Regions from separate parts of the Gordonia sp. NPDC003585 genome, predicted to be linked through region 3. Evidence: predicted binding sites of a transcription regulator. Region 3 holds the regulator's gene; each other region holds the start of a gene.

Region 1 (2,176 bases), on a different contig from region 3:
GGCGTGTAGACCCACACGTTGATCGACTTGACGCCGTTCGGGGCGTCGGGACGACCCAGCTTGCCGTAGTGCTGCGGCTTTTTGCTCGAGGAGCCGAGAGCAGCACTGCCGGAATCCAGGCTTCCTGACGCGCTGCCGAACGGGTCGGCCGACGATGATCCGGCGGCGACGGTGATGGCGGATGCGGCAAGCATGGCGGCGGTGATCGAAGTCAGGTACGTGCGCTTCATCGAACTCTCTCAGGTCGGTTTATAACGATTCGATTAAAGCATGCGCGTCGACGTCGGCCGCAGTTCGGTTCACCACACACCGGGCGGACGGAACTGAACACTGATCCGCGGGCCGGCTCCGCGAGCCTTGGGAACTGCATGTTCCCAGGTCCGCTGGCAGCTGCCGCCCATCACCAGCAGATCGCCCGACGACAACGTGAATCGCAGCGACGCACCGCCCGTCCGTGGCCGCAGCGCGAGGACTCGCGGCGCACCGAGTGACAGGATCGCGACCATGGTGTCGTGCGTCGCGCCACGGCCGAACCGATCGCCGTGCCAGGCCACCGAGTCGGACCCGTCCCGGTAGAGACACAGCCCGGCGGTGGCGAATCCCTCGGGTAACTCGTCGCGGTAGTGGGCGCTGAGCGCCTGCCGGGCCTCGCTGAGCAGCGGCTCGGGCAGGGGTTGATCGGCCTGGAAGGTCGCGACGAGCCTCGGCACGTCGACGACGCGGTCGTACATGCGGCGACGTTCGGCCCGCCACGGCACGTACTCGTGCAGGGCGTCGAACAGCGGCACCGACGACCCCACCCAGCCCGGCCGTAAGTCCACCCAGGCGCCGTCGGACAGGTGTCGTCGGCGTGTGGCGCCGTGCAGTTCTCTCAGGGTCGGCGCCGACTCATCGGCGTCGAACAGCGACGTCTGCATGCCGGCGGTCATGGCGCGAGCTTACCGCACGCTCGAACAATTGTGCGATAACGCACGTCAGGGAGAGGAGGGGACCTGTCGAGATCAACCAGTGGTGGACAGCGCGCGTCGGTGGAAATCGGGTCACGCTCGCTGACGTACGGGCGTGATTGGCAGCCGCAGCGCCCCGGGCGCGTGGGTCGGAACCGTCGGGTGCAGCGGCTGCGTCGGCTCGATCGGCGAGTAGACGCTGCCGAGGGGTGGACGCCGATCCAGTTCGCCGGCATTGGGCCACATCGCGAGGGCGCGTTCGGCCTGGGCGGTGATGGTGAGCGACGGGTTGACGCCCAGGTTCGCCGACACCGTCGAACCGTCGACGACGTGCAGTCCCGGATGCCCGAACACGCGATGGTAGGCGTCGACCACACCATCGTCGGCGCTGGTGCCGATCGAGCATCCGCCGAGGAAGTGGGCGGTCATCGGGATGTTCAGCAGGTCGACGACGGAGCCGCCGGGATCGCCGTCGATCTCGCGGGCCACCGCCCGGACGGCCGTGTGTCCCTCCGGTATCCAGCGCGGTGGCGGATCTCCGGCGCCCGGCCGGCTGCGCAGGATCGGCCCGAATCTGCCTCGGCGCGAGGTCAATTCGATCGAGTTGTCGACCGTCTGCATCACCAGCGCGATGATCGTGCGTTCGGACCACCGGCGCACCGACAGGCTGCGGGCGGTGGTCAACGGATGCATGAGCATGACGATGATCGCCTTGAGGAGGCGCGGGATGCGTCCACCGCCGTCCACCAGAACCGCTTGCAAGAGCCCGATGAGGTTGCTGCCCTTGCCATATCGCACTGGCTCGATATGCGTGTGGTCGTTCGGGTGGAACGACGACGTGATCGCGACGCCGTGGCTGTAGTCGACGTCGCCGACGCTGCGCGCACTGGCGGCGAGGACGGCCTCGGAATTCGTCCGGACCACTCGGCCGAGCCGCGACGACAGCCTGGGTAGCCGTCCCCCGCGCTGCATGTCGAGCAGCAACTTGTTGGTCCCGTACGTACCGGCCGCGAGAACCACGTGGTCGGCGGTGAAAGTGTGGCGGGTTCGGCGTCGGCCGCTGCGATGGGCGTCGAGTACGTATCCGCCGCTGCCCTCGGGGGTGATGGCGTGAACCGTTGTCATGTCGATGATCTCGGCGCCCGCGGCCTCCGCGAGGTGCAGATAGTTCTTCACCAGCGTGTTCTTGGCGCCGACCCGGCAGCCGGTCATGCAGGCGCCGCATTCGG
Region 2 (2,176 bases), on a different contig from region 3:
AGTGGTCTCCTTTCCGGATCGACACTGGCCGGCGGGACCAGCCAGGGGTGGCGGTCATGTCCAAGCACCACATCCCACCCGTTGTGGTGCACATCGGTGTGGCAGGACGGGCAGAGTAGGCACCCGTTGTCCAGGACGGTTTTGCCGCCGTCGGCGTGGTGTTTGATGTGGTGTGCGTGGGCCCAGGACGCCGGCGCTCCGCATTTGATGCAGCACCCTCCGTCACGCACGATCAACGCTCGACGCAGGTGTGGTGGGAACAGGCGTAGGTTGTCGGTCATCGCGACCGGCACCCCGTCCTTGTCGACGGTGATCCCGGTGACCGTCGCATCACAGGTCAACAACCGGGCGGTGTCCAGGGTGACGGGTCCGGTGAACGCCATCGACGCCAGATCCGGATTGTCCGCCGGCAACGTGAGCAGCACTTGATGTTTCGGCATGCCCACCAACCCGTCATCCCCGTGGGCGGCGGCATCAAGGATGCGTTCCAACGCTTCGGAGCGGCGACGCCCGGGCGAGCGGGCATCCGGAGAGCCGTCGGGTTCGGGACGGGGTGCGGCCAGGGCGTCGATCATGGTGTGCAGTTTCTCCCCGATCACCGCATCCACATCCCCACGCACCACGACCCGACCGTCACCGTCGGTGGCAACATCAAAGGTGTTGATGTCGCGGTCATCGCGAGCGGGTACCGCGGCGGGAGCATCGTCGGCGACCTGGTTACCCAGGGTGCGGGCACGGCGGTCGATGTCGGCGGGGGTGGCGCCGGAGAAGGCTTGGGCCAGAAGATCGGTCACACAGGTTTGACGCTGCGACTCCGACAGCGGTTCCCTCGCCCGCACACCGATATGGGACAGTCCGCGGGCGATCGCATCCGCGTGCTCGCCGGAGACAGACCCGTCAGCGGTGTGACCGGCCAACCGCGGCGTACCGGCCAAAGCAACACCGATACGCAGCAACCGAGTGGCGACCGCGGGCGCGGCGCCCATGACGATCAACAGTTCGCGGGTGGTGCGACCCTGCTTCTTCGCGAGCCCCAGGCGTTCGACAGCACCAACCAACACCGCGGCGTGGTGGTCGACCAGGTTTCGTAGCCGCAGCAGCGCCGACAGGGCGTCGTGCACCTCACGGCCGGTGTCGGGTGGTGCGAACTCGGCGAGTTGGTCGCAAAGGTGTTCGATGTGGGGCATGCGTCCAGAATACTCGAACACGTATGCGAGTCAAGAACTATTTTCGCAGCTCAGGGACCATAAATCTCTTCAGTGAACTGCAGTGAACCGTGGTGAACAGGAGCCACTCCAGTCACAAATCAGACATCGACATCCTGCACCATCACATGGTCGTGTTCGATTGAGCCGTTGAGGTCGAAGGTCTTGGTGCCGACCCGGCGGAAGCCCATCTTCGTGTAGAACCGCTGAGCCCGGAAGTTCTCCTCGTTGACGCCGAGCCAGATCTGCACACTGCCGTGCGCACGTGCCGACTCGATCGCGGCCGTCATCAACGCTCGAGACGCCGACTGGGCCCGGCCGCGCGCGTGATGGTCGGGCAGCACGTACATCTTCGAGACCTCGGAGACCGGTCGGGTGGCGATCACCTCGCGCACTTGCGGGTTCTGCGGTTCGGTGTGGAACACGAGGGAGTATCCGAGAATTGGTCCGCCCGGTTCCTGCCGTGCGACCAGCACGTCACAGTCGGGGTCGTCGATGTACCCGCGAAAGTCGTTCGGTCGCAGGTTGGTTGCCAGGAAGCCCGCAATGTCCTCCGGTGTGGAGTGCGGCGGGCACGCCAGCGGGAAAGTCACTTGTGCCACCGCGGACACGTCGTCGGCGAGACTGCGGTCGGTAACCGCCTCGACACTCAGGTGTGCTGTGGATTCCACGATCCGAAAGTATCCCAGAGAGGAGTGTCGCAGAGGGGTGCGGCCGCGTCGGCGGCTACTTGCCCGCCCTCACACCAGTGCGAGGCGGCGCGATTCGACGCGCGCAACGGCGGCGCGCAGACGATCTTCACGGTCGACGATGTCGTCGACGTGACGCGTGATCGGCAGCAGTTCGGTGACGACGTCGGTGCCGCTGACGGCGAATCCGTTGGTCTTCACCCATTCGAGAGTGAACTGGAGGGCATCGCGATCAGCGGTCATGACAGATCCTGGGGGTGGGCTGTTGGTTGGGGGTTACAG
Region 3 (2,176 bases):
CCTCGCGGAGGTGGACTTCGTATCGATCGGCACCAACGATCTGACGCAGTACACGATGGCCGCCGACCGGATGTCCGCGGACCTCGCGTCGTTGACCGACCCGTGGCAACCGGCGGTGCTCAAGCTCATCGCCGAGGTCGCGTCGGCAGGTCAGACGTTGGGCAAGCCGGTGGGGGTGTGCGGGGAGGCCGCCGCCGACCCCAACCTCGCATGCGTGCTGACCGGGCTCGGGGTGACCTCGCTCTCGAGTGCACCGGTCGCCGCGGCCGGCGTCGGCGCGCGGCTCGCCGAGGTCACCCTCGACGCGTGCCGCGAAGCCGCCACTGCAGCACTGGCAACCGCGGATCCGGCCGGTGCGCGTCAGGCCGCGACGTCGGTGCTCGACGCCGCAGCCACCCCGCTCTCTCCTGCCGTCTGAGACGAAGACTTCGGCTGTCCGTGGTTCCGTATGAAGTTGTGCCCGGATTCCGGGCACAACTTCAACGGATTGTGCTTCCGCTGTCGATGGCGGCGCCCAGGTCGCTGACCCGGGCAAATGCGTCAGTGTGGTGCCGCAAAATCTAGGGGAAGAGTTTCTTCCCCGGGGTTCACAGTCGTCCCCGAGAAATTTGTAGGGGAGGACTCTGAGGGTAGGGGAGGAAGTTTCTTCCCCTGCTTTCTGCGGGTGCCGCGTCCGTGCGGCGCGTTCCGCGGAACGCGCCGATCGACGTTAGCGGGCTCGACGGAACAGGTGCTCGCATTCCTCCCATCTGCTCGTAATGCATTGCGCGCGGATGGGAGACGCGCGCAGATGCGAGCACTCGGGATGGGTTGTCTGTGCGGGGGCGAGATGGTGTCCCCGGCGCATCGTCGGCGCTGCGTGAGTGCAGAAACCGCGTGTCTGGCCAGAAACCCGAGGCGCCCCAGCGGTTTCTGGCCACAGCTGAGGTTTCTGGCCAGGTCCACGGTCGGGTTGAAAGGTACAGATATCCGACGGGGTGTACTTGCCCTCAGATCCGGCGCATCACCGTCACAACCTTGCCGAGGATGGCGGCGTCGTCGCCGGGGATCGGCTCGAACAGCTCGTTGTGCGGCATGAGCCAGACGTGTCCGTTCTTGCGCTTGAAGGTCTTCACGGTGGCCTCGCCGTCGATCATCGCGGCGACGATGTCGCCGTTCTCGGCCACGCTCTGCTGGCGGACGACCACCCAGTCGCCGTCGCAGATCGCGGCGTCGATCATCGATTCGCCGACCACCCGCAGCAGGAACAGTGAGCCGTCCCCGACCAGTTCGCGGGGGAGTGGGAACACGTCTTCGACCGCTTCCTCGGCGAGGATCGGTCCACCGGCGGCGATCCTGCCCAGCACCGGCACGAAGGTCGGCGTCGGCAGCGGATCGCCTCCCGCGTTGGTCGCGGCCGGATCTGCGTCCTGCACGTTGACCGCGCGTGGACGGTTGTGGTCGCGCTTGAGCAGTCCCTTGCGCTCCAGCGTGCGCAGCTGGTGGGCGACCGACGATGTCGAGGTGAGTCCGACCGCGTCGCCGATCTCGCGGATGCTCGGGGGATAGCCACGTTCGCGCACCGATTGCCGGATCACGTCCAGCACGCCGCGCTGACGCGCGGTCAGCGACGCCTCGGCGGCGGCAGGATCGATGGGAGCGTCCTGGTCGCGATCATCGCTCCGAGTTCCGGTGCGCTTGGGCCGTGAGTCGCTCATCTGCTCGGATTCCTCTCTGTCGCCGCCTCGCTTGAGAGCGAATCGGCTGGTTGTCGGCGGCGGGTGTTGACATGTCCGTGGGCCCGAGCCTAGCGGAGCGCGACGATCACTTCAAACATTTGTTCGAGGTGTGGCGCGACTTTGTCGGTCGGGCGTGGTACAACTCGAACATCAGTTCATCGAACACGTGATCGAGGCCGTCGAACGTCCTCGACAGCGCGTTCGCCGAACTGCCCGAGTACCCGGCACAACCGCCACGAGCACCCCCGGAGGCCAGCATGACCAGCGCGACACTCACCCGTTCGGGCCGCGCCCGCACCAGCGTGGACTCGACCATTGTCACCACTCGTAAGGCGGCCGGCACGCCGCTGCGGACGCAGCCCGCGCCGCGCGGCATCACGCGGCCGACCGGCCGGCCGATCGGGCAGACCAGCCCGGCAGGTCGCGCCGACGCGCCGATGCCGGGGGTCGCGCCGACC
Region 4 (2,176 bases), on a different contig from region 3:
TCCCCGCCGATGCGAGCAAACGACGCCAACCGTTGGGCCATGGAGGCCAACCGTTTACCCTGCCCCAAGAACAGCGGTTCGGGCTTGGCGCCATCGAAGATCGCCAGCCACGGCTGCACCTGTCCGGCCATGCCGATCAGTTCAGAGATAGGGATGACCCCACCGGTGGCGGTGGTCGCCACCCCGGACCCCCGGACCAAATCCTCCAAGTTGGCTTTGACGATCAGCTGGATCGGCAACCCGCGATGGGTCTTGCCGAGCAGACCGTCTTCCAGCACCGCTTTCAACAGGGCGTTGAGCGCGTCGTGGTTGCACTGGGCCACCGACCGCCCGTCCCGCAGAGCGGCCGCGGCCACCACGTTGGGATTCGCGTCTTCGTAGGACCCCGACGGAGACTCGGGGTCTTGTGGGTTGTTCATCCCGGGCTGCGCCCACGCCTCCAACATCGTCGCAAACCGGTTCGCCAGAACAGGATCCAGCGTGCCGGTGAGCTTCGACGTGCCATCAGCGCGTTGCTTGTTCATCCACAGATTGCGGCGCCGCGCGCGGTCGGCATCGTCGGACAGGGTGCCGTCGGGGTCGAGGTGACCGAGGAGGCGTTGTCCGGCGGTGGCGATGTCGTTGGGGGTGTGTTCTTTGGCGATGTCAACCATCTGCCGCTCAGCAGCAACCTGCACATCGTGCGGGGTGGCGTGCGGGATCTGATCAAGCGTGTCGAGCACCGCGCGGATATGTCCGTGCCCGATGCTGCCCTCGGCGAACGCTTCGGCCACCACGGGGAAGCGGGGTTCGCGATCCTCGCCGGTCGGCTGACGAAAGGTGGCAGTGACGGCCATCTGGGCGCGGCGTCGGCCCGGGTCGGACACCCGCAGGCGGGCGTTGAAGAAGTTGGTAGGACTGCGATATCCCATGCGGTGGGGCAGATCTCGATCCGACACCTCGACCAGCTGCCGGTCCCCGGCATAAGTCATGCGGGCCAGCGCCTGTTCGTGGGCGGCGGCAACCTCGACCAGTTCGTCGTCGGTGCAGGCGGTCAGATCGGCCTCGACCAGCTCGTCGAGCAGGGCATGGACCTGCGCCACCAACTCCGCTGCGCGTGACGTGCCGCCGAAAGTTTTGGTCATCCGATACTCACCCCCGATCCCCGCCTATCGAATGCAAGTTCGAAGGTACACGTTCGCACAGATGTTCGCAAGGCATTTGGCCGAACTTGTGGAAGAGACTTTTTCCGCTCGCCGGAAACGCTGCGAGGTGCACAAATCCCGCTATCTCGGTTTGAGCGTTACGACGTACGGCCGTTCGACGGCATAGAGCTGGATCGCATCGCCACTCCTCGCAATCGCATACCCGCCGTCGACCTGCATACCCGCGGGTGGGCCCTCGTATCGTCCGGATTCGCGTGGCCCATCGGGCCCGTCGGAGACGATCCGTGTGTCGCTTTCACTCATCGTGACCAGTGCGACGCGATCGCGCGCCTCGAGTCCCGGCAGGAAGTGCGCATAAAGAGCGTCGCCGAATCCGGCCGCCTCCGCGAGTTCCATGGCCCCGGGGTCATGGGGTGGCAGCGGTTGCGGATTGAGGTCCACGTCGCCTGCCCCGATCTGCTCGAACATCTCGTCCGCGTCGGGACGGTAGGCCTCGGAGATCAACTCGCCGTCGATGATTCGCCCGACGTAGGCCACACCCCGTTCGTCGCGAATTGCCGCTGCCTCGGCAGGACCAACTTCGGCCAACCACGTGAATTCCGCGGTCTGGACGCGGATCGCACCGCTGAAACTCTGTCGTGATCGAAGTTGTGCGACGACATCGTGCATCCCGTCGGCCAAGGCCGCCACAGCGGGAACGTGTGCGACACCGCTGCTGTCGGGGCCGACCTGAATGCGCAGGTTCAACCCGTTGACGATCACCACCTCGTCAGGATCGAGGTCAACGATCGTCAGCAGGTGAATGTTGAGGCCGAGGGGCGCGTGAAACCACACGATCCAGTTGGGGTCCTCGAACGGTGGCGGCTTGAAGTCGTCGATGGTGATTGGCTCGCCCAGAACAAGTTTGAGCCACACGCCGGAGAGTCGGAGGCAGTCGTCGAACCAGTTGACCTGAACATCGAGGCCCTCACCGTCGGGCTTGTTCTGGATGATGGGTGTGCCGAGATCAAAGAAGCGCACACCGCGTGCGG

What was found. Region 3 encodes LexA, which represses DNA repair genes until DNA is damaged. Its sites were predicted from a motif close to CGAACANNTGTTCG; they were not measured.
Region 1: ABZW74_RS18580 (alpha-ketoglutarate-dependent dioxygenase AlkB) is a predicted target of LexA. The motif match lies at 951-964, and genes of this name have one in related genera.
Region 2: ABZW74_RS17435 (DUF222 domain-containing protein) is a predicted target of LexA. The motif match lies at 1,202-1,215, and genes of this name have one in related genera.
Region 4: ABZW74_RS21840 (DUF222 domain-containing protein) is a predicted target of LexA. The motif match lies at 1,179-1,192, and genes of this name have one in related genera.

What each region holds. Positions count from the first base shown of each region.
Region 1 covers NZ_JBEXMX010000074.1:14,126-16,301, reverse strand. Annotated here, with positions in the region: gene ABZW74_RS18585 (hypothetical protein) at 1-230, opposite strand, end outside; gene ABZW74_RS18580 (alpha-ketoglutarate-dependent dioxygenase AlkB) at 300-929, opposite strand; gene ABZW74_RS18575 (GMC family oxidoreductase) at 1,041-2,176, opposite strand, start outside.
Region 2 covers NZ_JBEXMX010000066.1:17,792-19,967, forward strand. Annotated here, with positions in the region: gene ABZW74_RS17435 (DUF222 domain-containing protein) at 1-1,187, opposite strand, end outside; gene ABZW74_RS17440 (GNAT family N-acetyltransferase) at 1,307-1,876, opposite strand; gene ABZW74_RS17445 (hypothetical protein) at 1,946-2,137, opposite strand.
Region 3 covers NZ_JBEXMX010000147.1:55-2,230, reverse strand. Annotated here, with positions in the region: gene ABZW74_RS23745 (putative PEP-binding protein) at 1-418, shown strand, start outside; gene lexA (transcriptional repressor LexA) at 990-1,697, opposite strand; partial or broken gene ABZW74_RS23735 (hypothetical protein) at 1,804-2,176, opposite strand, start outside.
Region 4 covers NZ_JBEXMX010000107.1:3,452-5,627, reverse strand. Annotated here, with positions in the region: gene ABZW74_RS21840 (DUF222 domain-containing protein) at 1-1,124, opposite strand, end outside; gene ABZW74_RS21835 (hypothetical protein) at 1,266-2,176, opposite strand, start outside.